2 regions of the Streptosporangium sp. NPDC004379 genome follow, and region 2 is predicted to be linked to the other one. Evidence: riboswitches for the same ligand, from Rfam matches in the RefSeq annotation. Region 2 holds a riboswitch; the other holds the start of a gene.

Region 1 (8,005 bases), on a different contig from region 2:
CCGAGGCCACGGCGCAGCAGGGGCCAGTCGGCGAGGAGGATCTCGGCGTTGAGGTACGCCTCGGCGTCCTCGCGCCCGCCGCCGGTGATGACCGTCCGGTAAAGGCTCATCCGCAGCAGCCGGTTCCCCAGGTCGAACTCGGTCAGGCCCGACCAGGCCAGGTGGACGGGCAGGCTGACCACCCCGGTGGCGGGGCCGCGCAGGTCGGCGAGGGAGTCGGGCACCCGGTGCGCCACGCCCTCCCAGCGGGACGGAAGTCCGCTCACGGCCGGGTCACTCCCGGCTCGCGGTGTGCTCACGGCCGTCCCGGCCCGCGGCGCCCTCATGGCGTCCCCGGCCCGTGGTGTGCCCGCGGTCGTCCCGGCTCTGCTCGCGGCCGTCCCGGCCCGCGGCGCCCTCGTGGTGTCCCCGGCCCGTGGCACGTTCCCGGCCCGTGACGCGCTCCTGACCCGCAGGGTGCTCGTGGCGCTCCTGGAGCCTGACTAGGCGGCGGGTGGAGGGCAGGTCGTGCCGGCCGGAGACGAACTCCTGGAAGGCGATCTTCACCTGGATGACCGGTCGCCGCCAGCGCCTCTCCCGGTGCACCGCCGTGGCCATCTTCCGGGGCCGGGGCCGCCGGGAGCCGGGCGCCATGAACCAGTGCGCCCACGGCGAGCCCGGACGGGCCAGCCGTAACGCGCCCACGATCAGCAGCGGCGGCAGGAACAGACCGGCCAGGCCGGTCCAGATCTTCCCCTTGAGGAGGGTGACCACGGCCAGCGCGAGGTTCGCCACGATGACGCCGGCGGTGAGCCACGCCCCACGCGGCGTGCCGTCGGAGTTCTCCCAGACCAGCGGGCGCAGACCGGTGAGGAGCAGGCCGGTGATCGCGATCGCGGTGAACACCGCGTCCACCGACGCCCGCCCCTCCTCCTCCCAGTAGACGTCGCGAAGGTGCAGGATCAGCGCGAACTCGTCCAGTATCAGGGCGGCCCCCGCCCCGAACACGGCGGCCGTCACGGCGTACCAGCCCTGGGAGAGGCCCGAGACGACCAGCCCCGCCACCCCGCCCAGCAGGGTCAGCACCACGCCGAACACCACGTGGTGGATGTGCATGTCACCGACGCTGACGTTCCCGAACCAGCCGATCTTCGCCCGGATCAGCCGGACGTTGATCCTGGTCAGCACGAACGCGGCGATCAGCGCGACGAAGAAGCAGAACAGCGGCAGCCGTCCCGTCTCAAGGATCCTCTCGCGGAAGAAGTCGTCCATCGATTCATCAGATTATGCAAGGAACCCATGCGACACGGCCGCCCCGCCGTACGGCCGGGCGGAGACGGACGTTTCCCCGCGAGTCCCCCGCGAGCCCCCGTGAGTCCCCGGTGAGTTCCCGGTGAGTCCCCGTGAGGGATTTCGCTCGGCGGGTGCCGCCGGTTAGGCTGGCCACGGCACCGATGAACCCGTGCGGGAGAGAGTCCTGACATCCAGGCCAGGACCCCTGAAGGAGCAAGCCCTCCCCGCGAACCTCTCAAGGCAAAGGACCGTGCGGGTAGGTGACCTCTGGAAAGCAGGCCGTACGGCCTCGCCGAAGGTGAAAGTCCGGCAAAAATCGGGCGAAGCTCTCAGGCAACGATGACAGAGGGGGAGGATGCTCTCATCCGTCCCCTGCCTGAGGTGCGAACATGTCACGACCCACGCCGCTGCGCGGTGTCCACGAGGCTCTCGGCGCCACCCTGACCGACTTCGCGGGGTGGCTGATGCCGCTGCGTTACGGCAGCGAGTCCGCCGAGCACAACGCTGTCCGCCAGGCGGCGGGCCTGTTCGACCTCTCCCACATGGGTGAGATCTTCGTGACCGGCCCGCAGGCGGGTGAGGCCCTCGACTACGCGCTGGTCGGCCACCTGTCGGCGCTGGAGCCGGGCCGCGCCCGCTACACCATGATCGTCTCGCCGGACGGCGGCGTGCTGGACGACCTGATCGTCTACCGCCTGGCCGCCGACGAGTTCATGGTCGTCGCCAACGCGTCCAACTACCCCCGGGTCGCCGCCGAGCTGACCGATCGGGCCAAGGACTTCGACGCCGCGGTGGACGACCGCTCCGAGGAGTACGCGCTGGTCGCGGTGCAGGGCCCGAACTCGCGCGCCATCCTCGGCGGGCTCACGGACGCCGACCTCGACGGCCTGAGGTACTACGCCGGCCTGCCCGCGACCGTCGCCGGGGTCCGGGCGCTCATCGCCCGCACCGGCTACACCGGCGAGGACGGCTTCGAGCTGTTCGTCGCCGCCGGTGACGCCGAGGCGCTGTGGTCGGCGCTGACCGAGGCGGGCGCCCCGCACGGTCTCATCCCCGCGGGCCTGTCCGCCCGCGACACCCTCCGCCTGGAGGCGGGCATGCCGCTGTACGGCAACGAGCTGACGTCCGGGCTGACCCCGTTCGACGCCGGGCTCGGCCGTGTGGTGAGGTTTGACAAACCGGGCGACTTCGTCGGCCGGGCCGCCCTGGAGCCTCTCAGGGACGTCCCGCCCGCGCGCCGCCTGGTCGGACTGATCGCGACCGGCCGCAGGGTGCCCCGCCACGGCTACCCGGTGGTCGTCGCCGGTGACGGCGCCGTCGTCGGCGAGGTGACCAGCGGAGCCCCGTCCCAGACCCTGGGCAGGCCCATCGCCATGGCCTACGTGGACGGTGACCGTTCCGAGGGTCTGGCCGTGAGCATCCGGGGTACCCATGAAGCGGTCGAGGTCGTCGACCTGCCTTTCTACAGGAGGAAAAAGTGAGCAGCATTCCCGATGACCTGCAGTACACCAAGGAGCACGAGTGGGTCGCGGGCATCGACGACGGCCTGACCCTCACCGTGGGCGTCACGGCCTACGCCGCCGAGTCGCTCGGTGACGTGGTCTACGTGCAGGTCCCCGAGGTCGGCTCCACCGTCGCCGCGGGTGACGCGGTCGGCGAGGTCGAGTCCACCAAGTCGGTGAGCGACATCTTCGCCCCGGTGGGCGGCGAGATCGTCGAGGTCAACGACCTGGTCGTGGACGACCCGTCGCTGGTCAACAGCGACCCCTACGGCGAGGGCTGGCTCTTCCGCGTCCGTATGGAGGGCCGGCCCGAGGACCTCCTGTCCGCCGAGGAGTACGGCGTGCTCACCTCCGGTGAGTCCTGACCTCCTCCCAACAGTGCCGTGACCATGCGGGCCATGGGGGCTCGCGTGGTCGCGGCGACGCAAGCAAGGACCAGATCAATGGCGATCAGCGTCTTCGATCTCTTCAAGATCGGTATCGGCCCGTCCAGTTCGCACACCGGGGGCCCGATGGCCGCGGCGCACAGGTTCGCCCGCGGCCTCGCCCAGGACGGGCTGCTGGAGAAGACCGCGAGGGTCGAGGCGATCCTGTACGGCTCGCTCGGGCTGACCGGCAAGGGCCACGGCAGTGACAAGGCCGTCCTGCTCGGCCTGTCGGGTGAGAAGCCCGAGCTGGTGGACGTCGACACCGTCGACGAGCGGCTGGCCGCCATGCGCGAGAGCGGGACCGTCCGGTTGTACGGCGCGCACGAGATCCCCTTCGTGATCGGCGAGGACCTCGTCTTCGAACGGAAGATCTCGCTGCCGCACCACCCCAACGGCATGCGCTTCACCGCCTTCTCCGAGTCGGGTGACCCGCTCCGTGAGAAGGTCTACTACTCGGTGGGCGGCGGGTTCGTGGTGGACGAGAACGCCACCGGCGCCGACCGGATCAAGCCCGACGACACCGCGGTGCCGTACCCCTTCACGACCGGTGCCGAGCTGCTGGCGCACTGCGCCGAGACCGGCCTGTCGATCTCCGGGCTGATGATGGAGAACGAGAAGGCGTTCGGCCGCTCCGCGCAGGAGATCCGCGACGACCTGCTGAACCTGTGGCGCGTCATGAGCGAGTGCGTGCGGCGCGGCATCGACAAGGAGGGCGTGCTGCCCGGCGGGCTGAAGGTCCGCCGCCGGGCCCACCAGCTCCACCGGCGGCTCAGCGGCGAGTCGTCCGGGCAGGACCCGCTGCAGGCGATGGACTGGGTCACGTTGTTCGCGCTGGCGGTGAACGAGGAGAACGCGGCCGGCGGCCGGATCGTCACCGCCCCGACGAACGGCGCGGCGGGCATCATCCCGGCCGTGCTCACCTACTACCACCGGTTCACGCCGACGCCCGGCGAGGACGGCGTGGTGCGCTTCCTGCTGACCGCCGGGGCGATCGGCGTGCTGTTCAAGGAGAACGCCTCCATCTCCGGCGCCGAGGTCGGCTGCCAGGGCGAGGTCGGGTCGGCCTGCTCGATGGCCGCGGCCGGGCTCACCGAGGCGCTGGGCGGCACCCCGGAGCAGGTGGAGAACGCAGCCGAGATCGGCATCGAGCACAACCTCGGCCTGACCTGCGATCCGATCGGCGGACTGGTGCAGATCCCGTGCATCGAGCGCAACGCGGTGGCCTCGATCAAGGCGATCACCGCCGCCCGGATCGCGCTGCGCGGCGACGGCCGGCACTTCGTCCCGCTGGACAAGGCGATCAAGACGATGCGCGACACCGGCCGGGACATGCTCGACAAGTACAAGGAGACCAGCCGCGGCGGCCTCGCGGTGAACGTCATCGAGTGCTGAGCCGCCACCGCAGGCCGCGCGCACGTCTCCGCAGGTCACCGTGCGGGAAGGTCTCCGGCGCATGACCATCGAATCATCAGAATCGGCAGAATCAGCGCAAAAGCCGCCTTTCCGCACCTGATCTCCGCCGGGCGGCCTATGCTGGTTGGCTCGTCGCGGAGGTTCCGGCCGCAGGAGCCTTCCACCCGAGATGGACCCGGAGGTCGGAAGGTGTCAGCGGGAGTACGTCCGGACCGCCGTTCCCCGCGCCTTCTCCGCCTTCTCGGCGCCCACTGGGTCTTCCTGGCCGCCCTGCTCGCCGGGGGCGCGCTGCGGGCCCTGGCCGTGCTCGGCTACCGCCCGGCCCTGTGGTTCTGGGCCGACTCCTTCGTCTACCTCAACGGCGGCCTCGACCCGCGGCCCATGGAGTCGCGGCCCTCGGGATACTCGCTGTTCCTGTGGCTGCTGCACCCCCTGTCCAGCGTGCCGGCCGTCGTCGTCGTCCAGCACCTCCTCGGCCTGGCCACGGCGGTCTGCGTCTACCTCGTGCTGCGCCGCCCCGGCGGCCTGCCCGGCTGGGGCGCCACGCTCGCCGCCCTGCCGGTCCTGCTGGACGTCCACCAGGTCCAGCTCGAACACCTCGTCATGGCCGACTCCCTGATGGAGTTCCTCGCGGTGCTGGCCGTCACGCTGCTGCTGCGGCGGGAGCGGCCGGGCGTCCCGGCCGCCCTGTTCGCCGGACTGCTGCTGGCCGCGGCGACCGTCACCCGGACGATCGGCCTGCCGCTGACCGCCGTCGTCCTCGTCTGCCTGGTGATCCGCCGGGCCGGCTGGCGGGCGGTCACCGCCACCGCCGTGGCCGCCGCGCTGGGCCTGGGCGCCTACGCCGCCTGGTTCCACTCCGAGTACGGTTCCTACGGGCTGACCCGTGGCAACGCCTTCCTGTACGCGCGCACGCTCACCTTCGCCGACTGCCCGAAGATCAGACCGGCCGGTCCGGAGGCCGTCCTGTGCCCGGACGAGCCGGTGAGCGAGCGCAAGGCCCCACCGGCGTACATCTGGGACGGCTCCTCCCCGCTGAACGAGATCGAGGGGAGCTGGGCAGAGCGCGACCGGCTCGCCGGCGACTTCGCCGCCCAGGCCATCAGGGCCCAGCCCCTCGACTTCCTGCGCACCGGACTGGCCGACGTGGCCCACATCTTCGACTGGAACCGCCGCGTCTACCCCGCCCCCGGCCCGCAGAGCGCCTACGTCTTCCCGGAGACGGCCAGGCCCTTCCCGGAGGGCGCCGCCTCCCGGGGCCGGACGGCCGAGCAGATCACCGCCGCCTACCAGGGCGTCTCGGGCCGGCCCGTGCTGGCCGAGCCGTACGCCGGGCTGCTCCGCGACTACCAGCGGTACGGCTACCTGCGCGGCCCGTTCATCGCCGCGATCGTGCTGATCGGCCTGGTCGGCGTCCTGGCGCGCGTCCGGCGGCTCGGCGGCGCCGTGCTGCTGCCGTGGGCGGCCGGCGCGACGCTGCTGGCGCTGCCGCCGTTCATCGCGGCCTTCGACCACCGGTACGTGGTGCCCGCCCTGCCGTTCGCCTGCCTGGCGGCCGGGCTGGCCTTCTCCCGGACCTCCAGGAGACCTCGTGCGGCGGATGAGGAGACCCCGGGCGCGTCCGGCCCGGAGGTGCCGGCCTTCCCCGCGCCCGGGCGGAGCGACCGGCTCGTGCATCCGGTCCCGGTCGCCGCGGCGGCCGACGCGCGTCCCGGCACGTTCTTCAGCCCGTCCCGCGATGCCTACCCGAGCCTGGGAGACCGGGATCCGTGGGCGGACCGGCCGACGCCCGCCGTACCGGCCGGGTCGTGGTCCGGCGGGTCAGCGCCGTCCGACGTGCAGCCGGACGACCGCCCCGAGATCGTCGTCTCCGACCGTCCGGCGCACCTTGCCGACCGCGTCGCGGTTCAGCCGCGCGACGAGCTTCGCGAGGTCCGACGACGGCCCGCAGGTCACCGAGATCCGCAGCCGGTCGCATTTGACCCACCGGACGCGGATCCGGGCGAGCCCTTCGATTTCTTTAAGCGCAACCCCCAGCATGGCGGTCGCGCTGCCGCTCCGGCTCCCCAGGCGTCCCAGCCCCACGGCCCGGATCAGCCAGAGGATCGACAGCAGCGCCAGCGCCGTCAGTAGCAGCGCGGCCGCCCACCCCGCCCACGGATGCTCGGCCACCCGGGCGGGCAGCCCGCGGGGCAGCAGGCGCTCCCCGCGCGGCCGGGGGAGCTTGCCCTCCCCGCGCAGGAAGCCGTAGAGGCCGGCCGCGGCCAGCGCCAGCCCGACGACGGCGAGCCCGATGCGGTTGCCCCGGTACGGCCTCATCCGCGCTCTCCGCCCATCCGCCGCTCCCGTCCGCCGGACATCTAGAGTCCCCGCTTGCGGAGCCGTACCACGATCTCCCCCTCGGAGATCGCGCCCAGGCCCGCCAGCCGGTCGCCCACCACCGTGCCGACCTGGCGGAGCAGGGGGCCGGTCCGCTCGGCGCCGCTGATGACCGTGATCTCGATGTCCCGCGCGCCGAGGCGTACCCGCGCGCCGGTCACCTCGTCCACCGACTCGGCCGCCGCCCGGAGCGTACGGCGCAGCCCGCTCCTGGTCAGGCCGATGTACAGCCGCGGATCGGAGGTCTCCAGCGGCACCAGCCGGGTGCGCCCCGGCAGCAGCGCGAGGGTGAGCAGCACGGCGCCGGCCACGATCGCGCCCACCGAGACGAGGATCACGGAGGGGTCCGACCAGGCGGCGGCGCCGGGCCCGGTGGCGATCCTCCGGTACGGCACCCGCCCCAGCGGGTGGTCCGTGACCATCCCGACCGTCACCCCGGCGGCGGCCGACAACGCGGTGGACGTCATCAGGGCGACCACCACGCCGGCCGGGCTCCTCGCCGGGCGGAACAGCCGTACCGCCCGGCGGCGCGCGGCGTGCTGCTGTTCCTCGGCCGTCGTCCCCCCGAGCCCCGCCGAGGTCTCCTGAAGGCTACTCGTCACGCCCCCAGGCTTAACCGGCCGGAAGCTCCCGTGCGGGCCGCGACCTGCCATTTTCATGATCTTGTGATCGCCCTGGCGGGAGACTTTACCGCCGCCCGATGGACATGAATACTGCTCATGTTCGGCCGCGCCGGGTTATCCTGCCGTCATGGACGACCGCCAGCGCTACGACCGGGTCACCGCGCACCTGGACCCCCCGTTCGCCGTCCTCGACCTGGCGGCCATGCGCTCCAACGCGGAGAACATGGTCCGGCGGGCCGGCGGCAAGCCGATCAGGGTCGCCAGCAAGTCGATCCGCTCCCGCCCCGTTCTCGAACGGATCCTCGCCATGGACGGCTTCGCCGGGATCATGGCCTTCACCCTCCCCGAAGCCCTCTGGCTCGTCTCCACCGGACTGCGGGACGTGCTC
Region 2 (5,575 bases):
CGTCGCAGAATCGGTCGAGCTCGGCCAGGTCCTCGCTCTCGGTGGGCTCGATCATCAGCGTGCCGGCCACCGGGAAGGACATCGTCGGCGCGTGGAAGCCGTAGTCGATGAGGCGCTTGGCCACGTCGTCCACGGTCACACCGGTCTCCTTGGTGATCTGGCGCAGGTCCACGATGCACTCGTGGGCGACCAGGCCCTCGCGGCCGGTGTAGAGGACCGGGTAGTGCGGTGCCAGGCGGCGGGCGAGGTAGTTGGCCGACAGGATGGCCTGCTCGGTGGCCGCCCGGAGCCCCTCGGCGCCCATCATCCGGATGTAGGCCCAGGAGATCGGCAGGATGCCCGCCGAGCCGTACGGCGCGGCCGAGACCGGGCCGACCGGCGAGCCGTCGCGCAGCGGGTGCCCGGGGAGGTACTCGGCGAGGTGGGCGCGGACCGCGACGGGCCCGACGCCGGGACCGCCGCCGCCGTGCGGGATGCAGAAGGTCTTGTGCAGGTTCAGGTGGGAGACGTCCGCCCCGAACTCGCCCGGCTTGGCCAGGCCGACCAGCGCGTTGAGGTTGGCGCCGTCGACGTAGACCTGGCCGCCGGCCTCGTGCACCAGCTCGCAGATCCGGGTGATGCCCTCCTCGTAGACGCCGTGCGTGGACGGGTAGGTCACCATGATCGCAGCGAGCCGGTCGCGGTTCTTCTCGATCTTGGCGGCGAGGTCGCCGAGGTCGACGTTGCCGTCGTCGTCGCAGGCCACCACGACGACCCGCATGCCGGCCATGACGGCGCTGGCGGCGTTGGTCCCGTGCGCGGAGGAGGGGATGAGGCAGACGTCGCGGCCGGATTCGCCGCGCGCCCGGTGGTAGGCGCGGATGGCGAGCAGGCCGGCGAACTCGCCCTGGGAACCGGCGTTGGGCTGGATCGACACGGCGTCGTAGCCGGTGACCTCGGCGAGCCAGCCCTCCAGCTGCCCGATCAGCTCGGTGTAGCCGGTGCCCTGCTCGGCGGGGGCGTAGGGGTGCAGGCCGGCGAACTCCGGCCAGGTGATCGGCTCCATCTCGGTGGTCGCGTTGAGCTTCATGGTGCACGAGCCCAGCGGGATCATCGACCGGTCGAGTGCGATGTCCCTGTCCTGCAGCCTGCGCAGGTAGCGGAGCATGGCGGTCTCGGAGCGGTGGCTGTGGAAGACCGGGTGGGTCAGGAAGTCGCTCGTCCGGGTCAGGGTGGCGGGCAGCGCGTCGTGGGCGGAGGCGTCCAGGTCGGCCAGGACCGCGCCGCCGGCGCCGAAGGCGGCCAGCACCCGCTCGATGTGCGGCAGCTCGGTCCTCTCGTCGCAGGAGACGCCGACGTGGTCGTCGTCGGCGAGCCGCAGGTTGACTCCGTTGTCGCGGGCCGCGGCGACGACCTCGGCGGCCCGGCCCGGGACGCGGGCCAGCACGGTGTCGAAGAAGGCGTCGTGGACGACCTCGACGCCGCCCTGGCGCAGGCCCTCGGCGAGGACGACGGCGTGGCGGTGGACGCGGCGGCCGATCCTGCGCAGCCCCTCGGGGCCGTGGTAGACGGCGTACATCCCGGCGATCACCGCGAGCAGCACCTGCGCGGTGCAGATGTTGCTCGTGGCCTTCTCCCGGCGGATGTGCTGCTCGCGGGTCTGGAGCGCGAGGCGGTAGGCGGGGCGGCCGTCGGCGTCCTGGGAGACGCCCACCAGGCGGCCGGGCATCTGCCGCTGCAGGCCGTCGCGGACCGCCATGTAGGCGGCGTGCGGGCCGCCGAAGCCCATCGGCACACCGAACCGCTGGGTGGAGCCGACCGCGATGTCGGCGCCCATCTCACCGGGGGCGGTCAGCACGGTGAGGGCCAGCAGGTCGGCGGCGGCGACGACCTGGGCGCCGCGGGCGTGGGCGGCGTCGGCGACGGAGCGGAAGTCCCTGATCCGGCCGCTCGCGCCCGGGTACTGCACGAGCACGCCGAAGCAGTCGGGCAGCTCGGCGGTGAAGTCGCTCTCGACCAGCTCGATGCCGAGCGGCTCGGCGCGGGTGGCGAGCACGGCCTTGGTCTGCGGCAGGGCGTCGGCGTCGACGACGAACACGTTGGAGGCGGCCTTGCCGGCGCGGCGGGCCAGGGTCATCGCCTCGGCGACGGCGGTGGCCTCGTCGAGCAGGGAGGCCCCGGCGACGTCGAGGGCGGTCAGGTCGGCCACGACCGTCTGGAAGTTGAGCAGGGCCTCCAGGCGGCCCTGGGAGATCTCCGGCTGGTAGGGCGTGTAGGCGGTGTACCAGCCCGGGTTCTCCAGGAGATTGCGGCGGATGACGGCCGGGGTGATCGTGTCGTGGTAACCCAGGCCGATCATCGAGGTGAGCACGGTGTTGCGGGAGGCGAGGGCGCGCAGCTCGGCGATGGCCTCCGGCTCGCTCGCCGCCGGAGGGAGGTCGAGCCGGTCGGCGATACGGATCGCCTCCGGCACGGCCACCGCGAGGAGGTCGGCGGCGGAGGCGAAGCCGACCGTCTCCAGCATGCGGGCCTGGTCTGCGTCGGCCGGGCCGATGTGACGGGTGGAGAAAGGCGGGGAGCTGAGCTCACCGAGCGGTGACAGGTCGGTCATGGAAAGCCTCCCGAGGCTGGTGGAGACCGGCGCTGAGCGCGGGCGTATGCCGGGTCTCCCCCTCTGTCATCTCCACCTGAGAGCTTCACCTTCCCCGCCGGGGAGGGCTTTCACCGTCGGTGAGACACGCCTGGCGGGCGCACCTGCTTTCCAGAGTCGCCTCGTCCGTGCGGTACAGGGTGCCTGAGAGATTCCGGGGAGGTTTGCTCCTTCGGCGCCCCGGTCGAGCCGGGGTCTCTCCCGCACGGTGTCTGCGGCCAGACCAACTTTACCCGGTTCGCCGGGCTCTGCGACGGCGGGCCAGCTCATCCGCCTGATGATCTCCTAAAGGGCTGTGGGACGCCTCCGCCCGCTCGCCGGGCAGATCGGCCAGGGAACCCTCCACCTCCTGCCAGACGCGGCCCAGCGCGATGCCGAAGACGCCCTGGCCGCCCTGGAGGAGGTCGATGACCTCGTCGGGCGAGGTGCACTCGTAGACGCTCACGCCGTCGCTCATCAGGGTGATCTGGGCGAGGTCGCTGACCCCGCGGTCACGGAGGTGCTGTACGGCGATGCGGATCTGCTGGAGGGAGACGCCGGTGTCGAGGAGGCGTTTGACGACTTTGAGGACGAGGATGTCGCGGAAGCCGTACAGTCGCTGGGAACCTGAGCCCTGGGCGGCCCTGACCGTGGGCTCGACGAGCCCGGTGCGGGCCCAGTAGTCGAGCTGGCGGTAGGTGATGTCGGCGGCGGCGCAGGCGGTGGGGCCGCGGTAACCGACGTCGGCGGGCGGGCTCACCGGCGCCCCGTCGAACAGCAGACCCTCTTCGCCCGCGCGCTGACAGGCCTCCCCGCGCCGTTTCGGGTCATCCTGATCGGCGTTTCTACCCTCGCCGCTGCTGACCGCCACGCGGACCTCCGGCTTTCTCTCATCCCGCGGCCTGATCTGGGGGTTTACGCGCGGCCCCGGGGTTCACTTGCACCGTAGGCTCGGGGCCAAGCCCAGTCAACGACCCCACCCGGCGCGTCGTGAAGCGTAAATGCACCGAAATACCTACCCCGCGCGACCGAAGTCCTCGGGCGTGATTGTGTCAAGGAACTCCCTGAACTTCTCCACCTCGTCCTCCTGGTCATCGGGGATGATCACCCCGGCCTCGGCGACCACGTCCTCGCTGGCGAAGATGCGGGCTCCGGTGCGCAACGCGAGGGCGATCGAGTCCGACGGGCGGGCGCTGACCTCCGTCCCGTTGGAGAACACGAGATCGGCGAAGAAGATGCCGTCCCGGAGGGCGACGATGTTGACGGTGGTCAACTGGACGTCCAAGGCGTCGAGCACGTCGCGGAAGAGGTCATGGGTGAGCGGCCGCGGTGGCGGCTCGTCGGCCTGGGCCATGGCGATCGCCGTGGCCTCGGTCATGCCGATCCAGATCGGCAGATAGCGCTCCCCATGTGCCTCCTTGAGCAGAACAATGGGCTGGTTGGAAGGCATCTCAACCCGAACGCCCACGACCTCCATCTGCAACACGGGCTGCTCCATCTTCGCTGGATTTCGACCGGTTCGTTCAACGTAACATCCGGGGGACTTCGGCCGTCCGGCCAGGGCTCACCGGCCCAGGGCCCCTCGAACGCCGGAACGCAGCAACGAGGCGTGTAATTCCAGCAGGAGCCCGGATATCTCCCGGGCCGTCTCATCGGCCTCGGCGATCGCTCCGGGGCCGCGGCGACGCAGCAGGGGGGCGATGGCCTGCTCCACCAGGCCGGCCTCGCGCTCGGCGGCGGCCTTGACCGCCCGCAGGTGGCGGGCGTGCAGGCCGAAGGCGGCCAGGGCGCCGACGCTGCGGGCCACCGCCAGGGCCTCGGCGTCGTAGTGGCGGGCCACGGCCTCCACCAGGCCGAAGTCCTCCAGCTCGGTCAGGGCCTCCTCGGAGAGCGAGGCGGCGGTCAGCAGCTCCGCGCGGGTGAGGCGGACCTCCCTGACCGGCTCGTCGGGCAGGGCCCGGGGCGGGGCGACCGGCCGCTCCTCGCGGTCGGCCGCCTCCAGCCGGTCCTTGATCACGCGCAACGGGAGGTAGCGGTCACGCTGCTCGCTGAGGATGTAGCGGAGCCGCTCGACGTCGGCGTAGGTGAACTTGCGGTAGCCGGAGGGGCTGCGCTCCGGCTCGATCAGCCCCTCGCCCTCCAGGAAGCGAATCTTGGAGATGCTGACGTCGGGGAACTCGCCCTGCAGCAGGGCGAGCACCTCCCCGATGCTCATGTGCGCACGAGCGGCCTGCGAGCTCATCATCCTCCAGAGGCGCCGCGGGTGAGGAAGACCAGCCGGAACTTGCCGATCTGTACCTCGTCCCCGCCGTAGAGCGGCACCTCCTCGATCCGCTCACGGTTGACGTAGGTGCCGTTCAGGCTGCCGACGTCACGGACGGTGAACATGCCGCCGCCGCGCCGGTAGAACTCCACGTGACGGCGCGAGACGGTGATGTCGTCCAGGAAGATGTCGCTCTCGGGGTGACGCCCCACGGTGGTCAGGTCGCTGTCCAGCAGGAAGCGGCTGCCGGCGTTGGGACCGCGCATGGCGACCAGCAGGGCCGTGCCCGGGGGCAACTGCTCGACGGCCTGCCGCTCGGCGAGAAGCGTCTCTCCGGTCTCCGCCTCGTACGCCTCGATCCCGGAGAGGGAGATGGTGGACGTGCTGTCTCCGGGTGACTCGTACTTGGTCAGCGGCGAACCGCATTGGGAGCAGAAACGGGCGTCCTCAGGGTTGGGGTGCCCGCACTGCGTGCAGTAGACGCTCGGCATCGATCGGCTCGGCCTCCTACCGCGAAGACGCGGCAACGGTGCTCAGGGATGCGCGCCTCGCTTCTTCGCTTCTCAAGTATTTTCTCTGACTGCGAATGCCGCAACATACACCAATGAGACGCAAAGATCAAGGCCGACGCTCGACCGCGGGTTCGGTCGGGACAAAGTTACCGCCGGGTGGCACTCCCGGTCCATGCCGCCGCGCCGAAGTTC

What was found. A riboswitch is a leader RNA that binds a small molecule or an ion and turns the genes downstream of it on or off. The one in region 2 is predicted to bind glycine.
Region 1: it holds a riboswitch for glycine, as region 2 does, so the genes downstream of both, gcvT (glycine cleavage system aminomethyltransferase GcvT) here and gcvP (aminomethyl-transferring glycine dehydrogenase) in region 2, are expected to answer to the same signal.

Annotation. Positions count from the first base shown of each region.
Region 1 is NZ_JBIAMC010000010.1:161,170-169,174, reverse strand. It holds gene ACFYSC_RS22605 (hypothetical protein) at 1-266, opposite strand, end outside; gene ACFYSC_RS22600 (hypothetical protein) at 274-1,251, opposite strand; glycine riboswitch at 1,435-1,533, shown strand; glycine riboswitch at 1,534-1,628, shown strand; gene gcvT (glycine cleavage system aminomethyltransferase GcvT) at 1,662-2,753, shown strand; gene gcvH (glycine cleavage system protein GcvH) at 2,750-3,139, shown strand; gene ACFYSC_RS22585 (L-serine ammonia-lyase) at 3,218-4,594, shown strand; gene ACFYSC_RS22580 (hypothetical protein) at 4,805-6,748, shown strand; gene ACFYSC_RS22575 (DUF6286 domain-containing protein) at 6,976-7,596, opposite strand; gene ACFYSC_RS22570 (amino acid deaminase/aldolase) at 7,745-8,005, shown strand, end outside.
Region 2 is NZ_JBIAMC010000015.1:64,874-70,448, reverse strand. It holds gene gcvP (aminomethyl-transferring glycine dehydrogenase) at 1-2,590, opposite strand, end outside; glycine riboswitch at 2,751-2,843, opposite strand; gene ACFYSC_RS28030 (MerR family transcriptional regulator) at 2,859-3,479, opposite strand; gene ACFYSC_RS28025 (bifunctional nuclease family protein) at 3,624-4,094, opposite strand; gene ACFYSC_RS28020 (MerR family transcriptional regulator) at 4,173-4,823, opposite strand; gene ACFYSC_RS28015 (FHA domain-containing protein) at 4,850-5,362, opposite strand.